2 regions of the Flavobacterium jumunjinense genome follow, and region 1 is predicted to be linked to the other one. Evidence: riboswitches for the same ligand, from Rfam matches in the RefSeq annotation. Region 1 holds a riboswitch; the other holds the start of a gene.
What was found. A riboswitch is a leader RNA that binds a small molecule or an ion and turns the genes downstream of it on or off. The one in region 1 is predicted to bind cobalamin.

Region 1 (7,169 bases):
GCTTTAAGTTTTGTATCTATTAAAACTACTTCCTTTAATTTGACTATAGAATCATTTTGACAAAAAACGATAGAAGCATAAAAAAAAGCTACCAAAAGGAATATTTTCTTCATATTATGATAATTTATTTTTCTTAAAAAAACGCTTCTTTTTAAATGAAAGAAGCGTTTTCTATAATTCCATTAGAACTGAAGATTCACTCCCAATTTAAAATTTCTACCTCGAGTAGAATATCCTATCTTTTCAACAAATTCAACATCTAACAAATTGGTTACACCTGCAAAAAAAGAAGTATAATTATTTAATTTATAAGAAATATTTGAATTTACAATTTGATATGAATCTAAATCGATTTTTTGAGTAGCAGAAATAGCTGAATTATAAAATAAATCGATTTTTTGATTGGTATACTGATACTGTGCAGACCATTTCAATTTATTCGTAATCGCAACATCTACTCCTGCATTGAATTTATGTTTAGGAATTAACTGTAGTAATTTATCTTCATTTTCTACTTCTGTAAAAGTATAATTCGCTGTTACTTTAATTTTCTCAATTGGAGAATAAGTTACATTTGTTTCAATACCTTTTGCATTAATTTTATTTTCAACATTTTGGTATTGTCCCCATGGAGCTGCAGATAAAGAAATAAAATTCATTTTGTTTTCTTCTACTCTATAAAATCCAACTGCATTTAAAACTATTTTATTATTTAAGAAACTTTTTTCAAACCCTACTTCTGCTGTTGCATTTTCTTCTGGTTTTAATTCTAAATTCCCATATTGAGAATATAACTGATACAAGGTTGGCGTAATATATGCAGTACTAAATGATGACAATACTCTTAGTTTATATTTTTCTAGGTAGAATGAAGGGTTCACATTATAAACCAAATTACTTCCATATTTACTATGAATATTTAAACGCGCACCAGCATTTACGTTCAATCCAAAATCGCTATTATAAACTGCTGTAAAATAAGGGTCTACTACATTAAACTTTGTTATTTTATTATCTACTTCTCCCAAAGCACCTGTTTGAAACATATCCATGAATTGAGATTGAACTCCTGTAATTAAGTGAAACCCTTTAAACAAATCTAATTTATTCACTAAATCTGCATTAATGGTTCTAGACTTATAATATGTTTCATCGGTTGTCATTGCCCATGAACTATAGGAATCATAATTACGCTCTAGATTAGCAAAAGCAACATTTAAATAGGCTTCTCCTTTATTATATTTATAATTAGGTCTAAAACCAACTCTTACCTGTTCTGCATCATATTTATCTACATCAGAATCTTGAAAAGCTCCCAAATCGTTCTCAGAAATTAACTTATCGTAATTAATAAACGCGTCTAATTTTAATTTTTCTGAATATTTATATCCTAATTGTTGATTTAAATTAATCCTTGAAAAATAATCTCTTTCAAAGTTGTCTCCTGTTGCCTGACTAAAACCATCCACCTCAGTACTATTTAGAGTTGTATTAAAACTCAACTTACCAATGTTTCCGTTTACACCAAATCCTTGATTAAATTCTTGACCATTTAGGTTTGTTTTTTCAACTGTATTTTGTGTACCAATATTGAAGTAAGCATTCCCCGATAATTTATCTTTCTTTGCTTTTTTTGTAGTAATACTAATTACACCCGTAGCAGCCCCAGAACCATATAATACACTTGACGATCCTTTTAAAATTTCAATTTTCTCAATTTGCTCTACAGGCAACAAACGTAAATCATAAGTAGAAGCGATACTTGTTGCATCATTTACAGGATTACCATCAATAATAATCAACACTTGACGGCTTCTTCCTCCTCTAATGTAGTATTCTAAATTTTTACCTGCCGAACTATTACTTCCGTTAACCTCTAAACCTGCTACTTGATTTAGCACTTGAGCTACAGATTGTCCTTTTCTAGCTTCTAGATCTTTTGTAGAAATTACATCAATAATTTTTCCTGATTTTTCTCTTTTTTGCTCGAATTTTGTATCAGATACAACAACTTCATTCAATTGATTTACTTTTAAAGTATCAATTTCTTGTGCATAAGAAATACTCGTTAAGAATGCTGCACACACACTCCATCTAATAAACTTAATGTTCATTTTAGTTAATAATAGTTTTAATAAATAGGGAGAAAAGCATAGAATTTACCCATACTCAAACTTTTTTTCCCGAAAGTTTGTTACTTAATGAAAGTGGCAGGTCTCCTGGCTTGCGTCTTGTTATTCACCTTCCCATTTTTAAAGTTAGAAGTTAGAGGTAAGAAACTAGAAGTAATATACTTTCTAAATTCTAAATTCTAAATTCTAAATTATCCAACAGTGGTATGTAGATAATAACAAGCTTTTTAGCTTACAGTTGCGGGAACAGCTTAGGTATTGCACCTAATTCCCTTTTAATGCGGTTTGGATTGACTCCGAAACAACAACCAAAATTCGAGTGCAAATGTAGGTGTTTTTATATTTTAACGATAACTTTTTATAAAAAAACTAAATTAAGCACTGTGAATAAGTCAAATAATCTATTCTTTTAGATTTTATTAAGATTATTATTATTACAAAAAAATAAAATATAGTACTTTTGCCGCACTAAGTATTAAATTTAACTTCTTATCAATGAATAATAAATATTTTTTTTTAACAATTACCCTTATTTTGTCTAATTTAATTTTCGGACAATATCCTTCTCAAACTGGGTTAAGAATTATGGATGCCACTGCTGCAACTCCTTCACCTGGTGTTAAATTCTGGGGCTCTGGGGATACCGATGGCTTTTTATATAGTTCAAAATTCATTAATGGTTATGGGTTTGGGTTTTATAACAAATCAAATGGAAATGCATATAACAATGGAACGAATACTTATTTGTCTGGTTTTTTTGGAATAGATTTCTTTACAAATAGTCAAGCTAGATTAAGAATAAATAGAGATGGAAATGTAGGTATTGGATTAGATAATCCTAATGCCTCATTACATGTAAATGGAGATATAAAAACAAATCAAAAATTTCTTTTTGGGAATTCAGAACTAACTCCTGATCAGGGAGGAGCATTTGTATTAAATGCGAATACAGCAACAGCAACACCATATATTGATTTTAATCGATTCGGAGAAACTAGTAATTACACATCAAGATTTGCTTTATTAGCTCCACAAGTATATACAAATAACGAACCTAAACTTACTCTTTTAGGCTCGACATTAAGTCTTCCACATGGCGTTGAGTTCTTAAACTCTCCCTGGGGTAACGGTTTTGGAGCCAAAATTTATGGAACTGATAACGGTAATGGAACTACTAGTCTAAGGTTTGGAACAAGACATAACGCACACGCCTATACAGATGCTATGGTAATTAAAACTGAATCTGGTAATGTTGGTATTGGAACAGTTGAGCCAACTGAAAAATTACAAATAGGAAATAATTTCACATTTTCTTCTGGAGGCCATGACATAATTGGATTTGGTTTTACTCCTTCTAATTCTACAGATCTTAATACTAATGCATATTCTGCGGAGATTCGTTTAAAAAAGAACTCAGGATCTTTATCAATTGGGATATCTCAAGACTTGGTTAGTAATCCAACTCCTGCAATAGAAATTTGGAAAAACAACAACGTTACTATGAGTTATTATGACTGGGGAAAAGTAGGTATTGGAACAAATAATCCAGACGCTAAGCTTACTGTAAACGGAGATATCCATGCAAAAGAAGTAAGAATAGATTTAAATATTGCTCCTGATTATGTTTTTGAGAAATATTATGATGGTTACTCTACTTTAAAAAGTGATTATAAAATGCCTACACTACAAGAAGTAGAAGCTTATACTAAAGAAAACAAACATTTACCAGAAGTACCTTCTGCACAAGAAATTAAAGAGAATGGTTTAAAATTGGGTGAAATGAATGCTATTTTACTTCAAAAAGTAGAAGAGCTTACACTTTACCTAATTGAACAAAATAAAGAAATTGAAAAGTTGAAAACGAAAGTTGACGAATTATCAAAAAAATAATACAATGAAAGTCCCGAAAGGGACTTTTTTATTACTTATAATTATTTCTTTTTCCTTTTTCTCATTTTACGCACCAAAATAATAACACCTATAATTACATGGAAAGCAATTACGGTATATAAAGCATACATAAATTCTGTAGAGCTGGTATTCATAGTTTAAAGTGTTATTTTAATAATTTGTCCAAAGGTAACTTTATTTTGGAAAGCTTCTTTTAAAGCTAAGTCTTGTTGGTAGCATAAAAAGCTTCTTATAACTCCTGCGTGTGTTACAATAACTGCTTTTTCATGTTCTTGTTTTTTTAAGTCATCAATAAAAGAAAGGACTCTTTCATACAATACCTCAAAAGATTCTCCATTAGGAACTTGAACCGAAACAAAATCTTCCATCCATGGATTCAGTTCTTCTTTTGGAATGTCATCCCAAAGTTGTAATTCCCAATTCCCAAAATGCATTTCCATTAGGCGTTTATCTACTTCTATTGTATCTTTTGTAAGATATGCTGCTAATTGCAAACATCGTTGTAAAGGACTAGAATAGAAAACCATTTTTTCATTTCCTAGCTCTTTTTTTATACTTTGAAATTGTTCCTCAAAAGATGTTAAAAGTGCCACATCGGCTTGACCGTAACAAATGCCTTTTTCACAAACGGTTTCTGTATGTCGAATTAAATAAACTTCCATAAGGCTAAAATTGAAATATAAAATACTACTTCACACACTTGTTGGGTAGCTCCCAAGCAATCTCCTGTATAACCACCAATCCATTTTTTAAAATAACGTGCTAAATACCATCGAAATACAAAAACAGGCAAAAGCACTAAAGCAATTTTATAATTATAATAAATGAAATACAATAAAGGGAATAGTCCGAAAAAAGCAGTTCCGAAAACCTCTTTCCAAGAATAACTTTTAGCAATAGGTTTACTTTTACTCAATTCGTCTTCACGAACATAATTGTGCGTAAAAATAATCGTTGCTGCTGCCCAGCGACTTATAGCATGTGCGGTTATAAAAATCAAAATGATTGCAACAGGATTGGATTGCATTGCTAAAACCTCAACTAAAACCGTAAATTTCAGTACTAATAAAAGTAAGATTCCAATTGCACCATAAGCACCAATAGCACTGTCTTTCATTATTTTTAAGATCTTCTCTTTGGTCCAACCACCACCAAAACCATCGCAAACATCGGCAAAACCGTCTTCGTGAAAAGCTCCTGTGGTTAAAACACTAGCAATCATACTTAACAAAACAGCAATTGTTACAGGCAAAATTTGGGAAAAAGCAATAAAAACTATCCCAGAAATTAATCCAACAATCCAGCCTATTAAAGGAAAATAACGTGTGGCTTTGTTTAAATAATCGGGATCATGTGTGATATTTTTAGGGCAAGGAATTCTAGTATAGAACATCATTGCCGTAAAAAATATATCGATTTCTTTTTTCATTTTTAATTTATTTATTACTTACACCTGCGCTTTCAAAACTAGCCATTTCATTTAAAAAGATTATTGCCGATTGTATAACTGGAAATGCAACCGCACAACCACTGCCCTCTCCTAATCGCATGTTTAAATGCAAAATGGGTTCGACTTCTAAATAATTTAGTAAGGCCTTATGTGCTTTTTCTTCAGAACAATGACAAAATATAGCATTTGCTTTTATTGCTGGACTCTTTTTGTAAGCAATTAAAAAGGCAACACTCGAAATAAATCCGTCTACTAAAATGAGCATGTTATTTTCATAAGCTTGCAACATTCCTCCTGCCATTTGCAAAATTTCAAATCCTCCGAAATAAGCAACAAGTTCTTCAAAATCATTTGAACCTGTGTAATTTAGAATCGCTTTTGAAAGGATTTTTATTTTGTTTTCCAATTTTTCATTAGCAACACCTGTTCCTTTTCCTACACATTCTTCAATAGTAAAAGGAGTTAAAACCGATAGTAATACCGAAGCTGTTGATGTATTCCCAATACCCATTTCCCCAAAACCAATACAATTCGAACCTTTTTGATAAATTTCATTTACAATAGCCGCTCCGTTTTTAAAACACAACTCCATTTCGGTGTGACTCATGGCTGCCGTCTGTAAAAAGGATTGTGTGCCTTTGGCTACTTTTTTGTTAATAAGGTTTGTATTCGTTGGAAAATCATAATTCACTCCAGCATCCACAATTTCTAAGGCAATGTTGTTTTGTTTGCAGAAAACATTGATGGCTGCACCACCTTCCAAGAAATTAGTTATCATTTGACGGGTTACTTCTTGTGGATAGGCACTCACACCATGATTTGCAATACCGTGATCGGCAGCAAAGACAACAATATGTGGATTTTGAATGTGTGGTGTTTCCGTTTTAAAAACCAATCCAATTTGTAAGGCCAATTTTTCTAAAAGTCCTAAAGCTCCTTCGGGTTTGGTTTTTTGGTCTATTTTATAGCGTAATTGTTCCGCTAAATCTTCAGTAGTAGTACTTTTACTAGTTGCTAAAGGTGTCTTTTTAGTATCAACTTCGCTCATTTCTTCCACCTTAATCACATTGGCCTCAGCCATCTTCTCTTTCCATTGCAATTGTTGCAACATGGGTTGGTTGCCATAATCGGTTGCTGGTTTTCCAATACAAAAATAGCCCAAAGGTTCAATGTGTTCTGGAATATTTAGGATGGTTTTAAAATCGTAATAATTTAAAATAGAAACCCAGCCCATAGAATAGCCTTGTTCGGTTAAAGACAACCAAATATTTTGTGCTGAGCAAACCGCACTGAATTTTATAGCTTCGTTACTACCAACAGTTCCAATGGTAAACGAATCTAAAACAGATCGATCATAAGCAATCACCATTCCGATAGGTGCTTCTTCAATGGCTTCTAATTTTAATTTCAAATAGGATTCTTTTTGCGCTTCATCATCGGTTGCATTCGCTGCTTTTTCATGATAAGCCAAAAACAATTCCTTTATTTTCTTTTTAATCGTATCCGATTCTATAATATAATAACAAGTAGCATCGGTTAAGCCCACAGAAGGAGCATCGTGTCCAGCTGCTATGGCTTTTTCGAGTACTTCGTTTGGCACTTTATCAGTAGTAAAATGTCGGGTATCTCTTCTTGAGGCTATTATTTCGTATAAATCTTTCATTTTTACTTTTAAA
Region 2 (7,169 bases), 1.8 Mb from region 1:
CAAGTTGTTCGCCGAAATATTCAACCATATCATTACGTTCAAATTCCCCGTGAACTAAAACGTCAATACCTGTTTCTTCTTGAAAACGTATTGTTTCCTCGGTTTCTTTTTGAATTAATTCGTCATAATGTTGTTGAGTAAGTTCGCCTTTTTTGAATTTTGCTCTCCAACTTCTTACTTCGGTTGTTTGAGGGAAAGATCCAATGGTTGTTGTTGGGAATAATGGAAGTTGCAATGCTTCAATTTGTTTTTTTCTTCGAATAATGAATGAATTGTCTCGCTGAGAATCTTTTTCAGCGATTTTTGATACGCGATTTTTTACAGTTTCGTTATGTATAATTGTGGCAGTTTTCCTTTTCGCATTTGCAATTGTATTTTCAATATATTCAGGATGATTCTTGGCATCTAATTCGCTACAAGCAAATTTTTTAAGTAATACAACTTCTTCTATTTTTTGTTTTGAAAAAGCGAGCCATTGCTTAATTTCTGGTGTAAGAGTTGTTTCGTTGGTTTCAAGTTCCAAATCACAAGGAGAATGAAGCAACGAACAAGATGGTGCAATTAAAATTCTGTCTTTTCCGAAGGCATTAATTGCTTTTTTGATTAAAGATAAAGATTCTTTAAAATCATTTTTCCATATATTTCTTCCGTCAACAATTCCTAATGAGAAATGAGTTTTGTCAGAAAGGTATTTAGAGGCTAAGATATCATCAAGTTGCAAAGAACAGCGAACAAGGTCTAAATGTAAAGTATGTACAGGTAATGACAATGCGGTTCTTAAATTCTCTCCAAAACAATCAAAATAATTGGCTACTATGATTTTAATTGTAGGGAAGTGATTGTTGATTTCATTGTAGGTTCTCGTTATTGCTGCTCGTTCAATATCACTTAAATTGAGTGCAAGAAAAGGTTCGTCAAATTGAATGTATTCTACGTCTTCGGCTTCTAATTTCTTTAGGATTTCAAAGTAAACAGGAAGTAAATTGTTGATTAGTTCTATTCGGTGAAAACCTGTTTGTTTTTCTTTTCCAAGTAATAAATAGGAAACAGGACCTATTAAGACTGGTTTTGTTTTTATTCCTAGTTTTTTTGCTTCTTTGAATTCGTTTATTATTTTTTCAGAGAACAAACTGAATTTTTGATTTCTTGTAAATTCAGGAACAATATAATGGTAGTTAGTGTCGAACCATTTCGTCATTTCCATTGCTTTTACATCAAGGTTGTCTTTTTGAGCACCTCTTGCCATTGCAAAATAAAGATCTAATTCAGAATTTTTTTCTGAAAATTCTTTGTACTGTTCGGGAATTGCCCCCAAAGTTAAACTTAGATCTAATACTTGATCGTAAAAAGAAAAGTCATTGGAAGGAATTAAATCAATTCCGGCATTAGCCTGTAATAGCCAATTGTCTTTTCTGATTTTTTCTCCTGTTGCTACAAGTTCATCACTTGTAATTTTGCCTGACCAATATAGTTCGCAGGCTTTTTTTAATTCTCTGTTGCTACCAATTCGCGGGTAGCCTAGATTGTTTGTACGCATTTTTTTGCTTTTAAATTGAATAAATCAGTTCTAAAAGCTCTTGATGCATTTCTAATGTTTTTTTGAAATAAGAATAGTTGGTTTTTAATATGTATAATAGAGAAATGCACAACAAAGTATGTTTTAAATATTTGTCGTGTATTATAGATATCAATCCTGACTATTGCTTCAAATCGCGAAAGCATTGTCAATTCAATAAAAGGCAGGTCTCCTGACTTGTAACATTTTTACCGTCCTTCCCATTTGTGAAAAACAAACAGTGGAGCCTATTTCAGATAAAAATTTGCGTTTGTTACTTACAGTTGCGCGACAGTTCGTGATTTGCACACGATTCCCTATTAATCTACAGTTAAGTAAAACCTTTATTGGTTGAAGTGAAATAAATTAAGAACTTAAATAGCTACAAAAGTATTACAAATAGCAGTAGAATAAATTTATAAATTTCGATAATTTGTTAATTCTGTAACATTGTTTGAAACAAGTAGTACTGGTACTAGTTTGTAAACTTATCTAATTCTGTATCTTTGAGGTCTGAATAATTAAAAATAAACTTAGGTAAGAGTGATGGAAAACAAAATGAAATGGGAAGAATTATTGTCTTTAAAACGTCATGGTGATACAAATAAAAGATTGCGTAAAGATCAAGATGATACGCGTTTGGGTTTTGAAGTAGATTATGATAGGATTATTTTTTCATCTGCCTTTAGAAGCTTGCAAGATAAAACGCAAGTTATACCGCTTTCTAAAACAGACTTTGTACACAATCGTTTAACACATAGTTTAGAGGTTTCTGTAGTTGGCCGTTCAATTGGTCGTTTGGTTGGTAAACAAGTTCTGGAAAAAAGACCTTATTTAGCAGAACATGGTTATCAAATGAATGATTTTGGAACAATAGTTGCTGCTGCTTCATTAGCGCATGATATTGGAAATCCACCTTTTGGTCATTCAGGAGAAAAGGCAATTGGAGAATATTTTAAAACGGGAAGAGGAAAGCAATATCAAGACAAGCTTACTGATAAAGAGTGGCAAGATATAATTGATTTTGAAGGAAACGCAAATGGTTTTTCTGTACTTACAACTTCAAGAGAAGGAATTGAAGGTGCTTTGCGTATTTCGTATGCTACTTTAGGTGCTTTTATGAAGTATCCTAAAGAAAGTTTGCCAAAGAAACCGACTTCGCGAATTTGCGATAAAAAATATGGTTTTTTTCAACAAGACAAAGCTTTTTTTGCAGATGTTGCAAAAGAATTAGGTTTGATTTCGAATAAAACAGGAAATGATATTGGTTTTGAACGACATCCTTTGGCTTATTTAGTTGAAGCAGCAGATGATATTTGTTATACTATTATCGATTTTGAAGATGGTATTAATTTAGGACTAATTCAGGAAGAATATGCCTTAGAATATTTGATCAAGTTAGTTAAAAATGGTATCGATATTAAAAAATATCATCAATTAACGAACAAAGAAGATAGAGTAAGTTATTTGAGAGCATTGGCAATTGGGAGTTTAATTAATGATGCTGTAAAAGTATTTATGGAAAATGAAGATGCTATTTTGAGTGGAAATTTTCCTTTTTCTTTGATGGATAAAAGTCAATACAACGCGCAAATGAATGATATTATTCAGCTTAGTGTTGCTAATGTTTATCAATGTAAAGAAGTGGTTCAAAAAGAAGTGGTGGGGTATAGAATAATCAATACATTATTGGATAAATTCTGTACAGCTTATCATAATAAAATTGAAGGTAATGCTTCAAGTTATGATGTTATCATTTTAAAGTTATTACCCGATCGTTTTCAGTTTCAAAAAGAAAGTGTATACGATCAATTATTGCATATATGTCATTTTGTTTCGCTTTTGACAGATGGTAAAGCATTAGAAATTTATAATATTATTGAAGGAAATAGAAATTAATATCTAATAGAATGATAAGACTTCTAATCCAAGTATTACTTTTTTCTTTTTTTTGGAGTACTGCGCAGTATAAAACTACGCATTATAATACTTCGAACGGATTACCTCATGATTTGTGTTATGGTATTATTCAAGATAATAAAGGATATATTTGGTTAGGGACAGATGATGGATTAGTAAAGTTTAATGGTAAAGATTTTAAAGTATTTCAAATAAAAGAGGGTCTTCTGTCTAATTATGTTATTGATGTTTGTGAAGTTAATGATTCAACTTTTGCAATAGCAAGTTGGGGTGGAGGAATGCAAATATTACAAAAAGACAAAATAATACCTTATAAGAATCAGGTAAAATCTAAGATTAATAAAATTGAGAATTTATCTAAATACTTATTTGCAAAAGGAACTGGTCATAAATATCATTTTTATTTTAAAGGAAAAGAAAATTTTAAGGAGACAATAGTTAGTTACTATTTAGATAAGACACTTGTTCCAACAACCAGTACCGTAGTTAAAAATATTGTAAAGCCTCAATTTGAAGTTGTTGATGGCGAAATTTATCTTTTTAATGATGCATTATTTTCAAACGAAACATTAAAAGGAGTTTTTAAAGTTATTAGTCCAACCCAAGTACAGCCAGTATTTCCTTTCTTAAAAAATGAATATATCAATGATATAAAAAAAATCGCTAATAATTCTTTTTTTGCGGTTACTAATAATGGAGTTATTTTTTTTTCGAAAGATAAAATAATTAGTAGAAAAACATTTTCATTTAAAAATAGTAACATTAGAAGAACAAGTATAAAAAACAACACTATGGTTCTTGTTTTGCAAGAAAATGATGGGAAAGCCGAAAAAGTAGTTGTTTGGGATATTAAAAAGAATACTTTCTTTGACGTAACAGAAAAAGAATTAGGAGGGAAACAAGTTAGTGATGTTTTTATTGATAAAGACAAAAATATCTGGATAAGTGTTTATGGTTCTGGAGTGTTTAAGCTTTCTTTAGAAAGTCGGTTTCAAATAAAGAGTGATCTGCAAAATAATAATATCTACGATGCGGTTACTGTTAAATCGAAAATATTTTTTTTAACATCAAGTAAAATAATAGGGATTGATACGAATAGGAACCAAAGAGATTCTTTGTTGTATAAAGAATCTCTTTGGAAGTTTGATGACTTTACTAAAAATACTCTTCTTTTAAAAACTAAGGAGAGTAAGGGAAGTTCTGTAGTAAGACAAATATTTGAAACGAATGTTAAAATATCAAGTTTAGAACATTTAGTATATCAAGACTCTACTATGCTTATTAAGCATGGAGATAATAATATTTTAATTAAAAAAGGAGACAAGTGGTATAAGTTTCTTTTCGATGGAGCCATTAGAAGACTGGTGAAAAAAGAGGATAAAATTTATTCTTGCACAAATAAAGGTTTGTTTATTTACAATTTAAATACATTGAAATTAGAAAAGGAAATTACTTCTCAAAATGGTATTTTAAATGATGATATTAGAGATGTTGTTATTGATGGAGAAAAGATATATATTGCTACGATTAATGGATTGAGTATTGTAGAAAAGGACGAAATTAAAAATTATAATGAAAATATTGGCTTATTGTCATTAAATATAAATTGTTTATTACTAGATAATCATGGAATACTGTGGTTAGGTACACAAAAAGGGTTTTCTATATTTAAAGAGGAAGTTTTTTATAGTTTTTACAAAAATGCAAAGGAAAATTCATCTTACATTCAAAAAATAGTAGAAGATGAAAATCAGCAAATTTGGTTAGTGGGTAACAATGGAAGCATGAAAATAGATAATAAAAATGCTTTTTCTCCAGTTTCAAGCCCAATTCTAGATATTAATAGAACGGAAAATAAATTTTCTGTAAATGTAATTTCCTATGATGATTTTGAAATTATTACGGAATATAAAATAAATAATAGTGAATGGGAATCTTTAAAAACAGATTTATTAGATTTCACTAAGTTTCAATATGGAGAATATCATGTGGTTTTTAGAACTAGAAACACAAATAGCAATTGGAATTATTCAAAAAAATACAATATTACAAATGCAGCACCGTGGTATAAACAATGGTGGAGTTATTCTTTAATCACTCTATTTATTTCAAGCTTACTTACTTTAATTTTATATTTCAGATTCCAACATGTAAAAGAGCGCAATGAACTATTAAGGCAAACAATCGCTTATAATGAAAATTTGCAAAAAGAATTAAGTGAAGTAAGAGAAAACGTTGCGCAAGATTTTCATGACGAGTTAGGGAATAAACTAGCAGGGATAACTGTGCTTTCTGGGATGATGATTGAAGATGAGGTGTTTAAGTCTTCTGTTTGGTTTAAACAATTATTTAGGATAAATAAAGATGCTCAAGACCTGTATTTCGGAATTAAAGACTTTATTTGGAGTATAGATAGTAAAAATGATGACTTAAGTGAGTTGATTTTTTATTTGAAAGATTTCGGAGAAGAACTTTTTTTATCTAGTAACATAGAATTTAATAGCAATGTTGATGTTGAAAAGGAACATGTTAAATTGCCTTACTATTGGTCTAGACAATTGTTATTATTGTTTAAAGAAGCAATGACAAATACATTAAAATATTCTGAAGCGACTAATTGTAGTCTAGAAGTAAAAGTAAGCCGTAATAAATTAAAAATAACCTTTGCAGACAATGGGAAGGGATTTGATATAACCAGTCTAAAACGTAAAAATGGATTGATTAATATGGAAAAACGAGCTCTAAAAATACAAGGAAAGTTAGAAATAAATGCAAGCAAAGGAACAAAAGTAAAGTTTTCAAATCGTATTTTTTAATTTAATAAAGTTTGTGCATTTATAATAAAAAATCACCCGAAATGGGTGATTCTTTATTTTATAACTATGTCGAATTTTGTAAAAAAATAAAACATATAAACATGGGAAAAATTTACTTCATTTCAATTTTTTTATTCACGAGCATCTTTTATTCACAAACTTATACGGTGAATACTTTCGCGTCAAATGATACAGGTCAATTTTTTAATGCACCCTGCGGAATGACAATCGATACTAATGATAATCTATATATAACCGATTACGGGACAAATAGCATTAAAAAAATAGCAAGTAATGGAACGGTAACTTTAATCGCTGGGGGGAATTATGGCTATGTTAATGGAACTGTTGCAGAAGCTAGTTTTTTTGAGCCTTATGGATTGGCAATTGATACTACTACAGGGAATATTTTTATTGCAGATAGAAGAAATCATTGTATTAGAAAAATAACACCTTCTGGAGACGTAAGTACTTTTGCAGGAAATCCAGTTTATGAAATAGAAGGATATTATTTAGATGGAAATGGTACAAATGCAAGATTTAATAGCCCTTCAGGAATAGCTATTGATGCCAATGGGAATTTATTTGTTGCAGATAGAAATAATCATTGTATTAGAAAAATTACACCAGCAGGAGATGTTTCAACGGTAGCTGGAAATCGTGAAAATCAAAGTTTTGTAAACGGAAATGGTGCTAATGCTTATTTTAATAACCCAATAGATTTAGATTTTGATACCAATGGTAATTTATATATAGCTGATTATGATAATCAAGTGATTCGAAAAATGACTCCAAACGGAGATGTATCTACTTTTTCTGGAACAGGTCAGTCAGGTAATACAGATGGGACTTCTAGTGTTGCGCAGTTTAATGGGCCA

Region 2: linked by a shared signal. The riboswitch ahead of metE (5-methyltetrahydropteroyltriglutamate--homocysteine S-methyltransferase) and the one ahead of L2Z92_RS12455 (TonB-dependent receptor plug domain-containing protein) in region 1 are both predicted to bind cobalamin.

What each region holds. Positions count from the first base shown of each region.
Region 1 covers NZ_CP091285.1:2,785,087-2,792,255, reverse strand. Annotated here, with positions in the region: gene L2Z92_RS12460 (TonB-dependent receptor plug domain-containing protein) at 1-113, opposite strand, end outside; gene L2Z92_RS12455 (TonB-dependent receptor plug domain-containing protein) at 183-2,114, opposite strand; cobalamin riboswitch at 2,193-2,460, opposite strand; gene L2Z92_RS12450 (hypothetical protein) at 2,628-4,022, shown strand; gene cobC (alpha-ribazole phosphatase) at 4,181-4,705, opposite strand; gene L2Z92_RS12440 (adenosylcobinamide-GDP ribazoletransferase) at 4,690-5,472, opposite strand; gene cobT (nicotinate-nucleotide--dimethylbenzimidazole phosphoribosyltransferase) at 5,480-7,156, opposite strand.
Region 2 covers NZ_CP091285.1:998,249-1,005,417, reverse strand. Annotated here, with positions in the region: gene metE (5-methyltetrahydropteroyltriglutamate--homocysteine S-methyltransferase) at 1-1,537, opposite strand, end outside; cobalamin riboswitch at 1,722-1,916, opposite strand; gene dgt (dGTP triphosphohydrolase) at 2,114-3,454, shown strand; gene L2Z92_RS04665 (sensor histidine kinase) at 3,466-6,291, shown strand; gene L2Z92_RS04660 (T9SS type A sorting domain-containing protein) at 6,393-7,169, shown strand, end outside.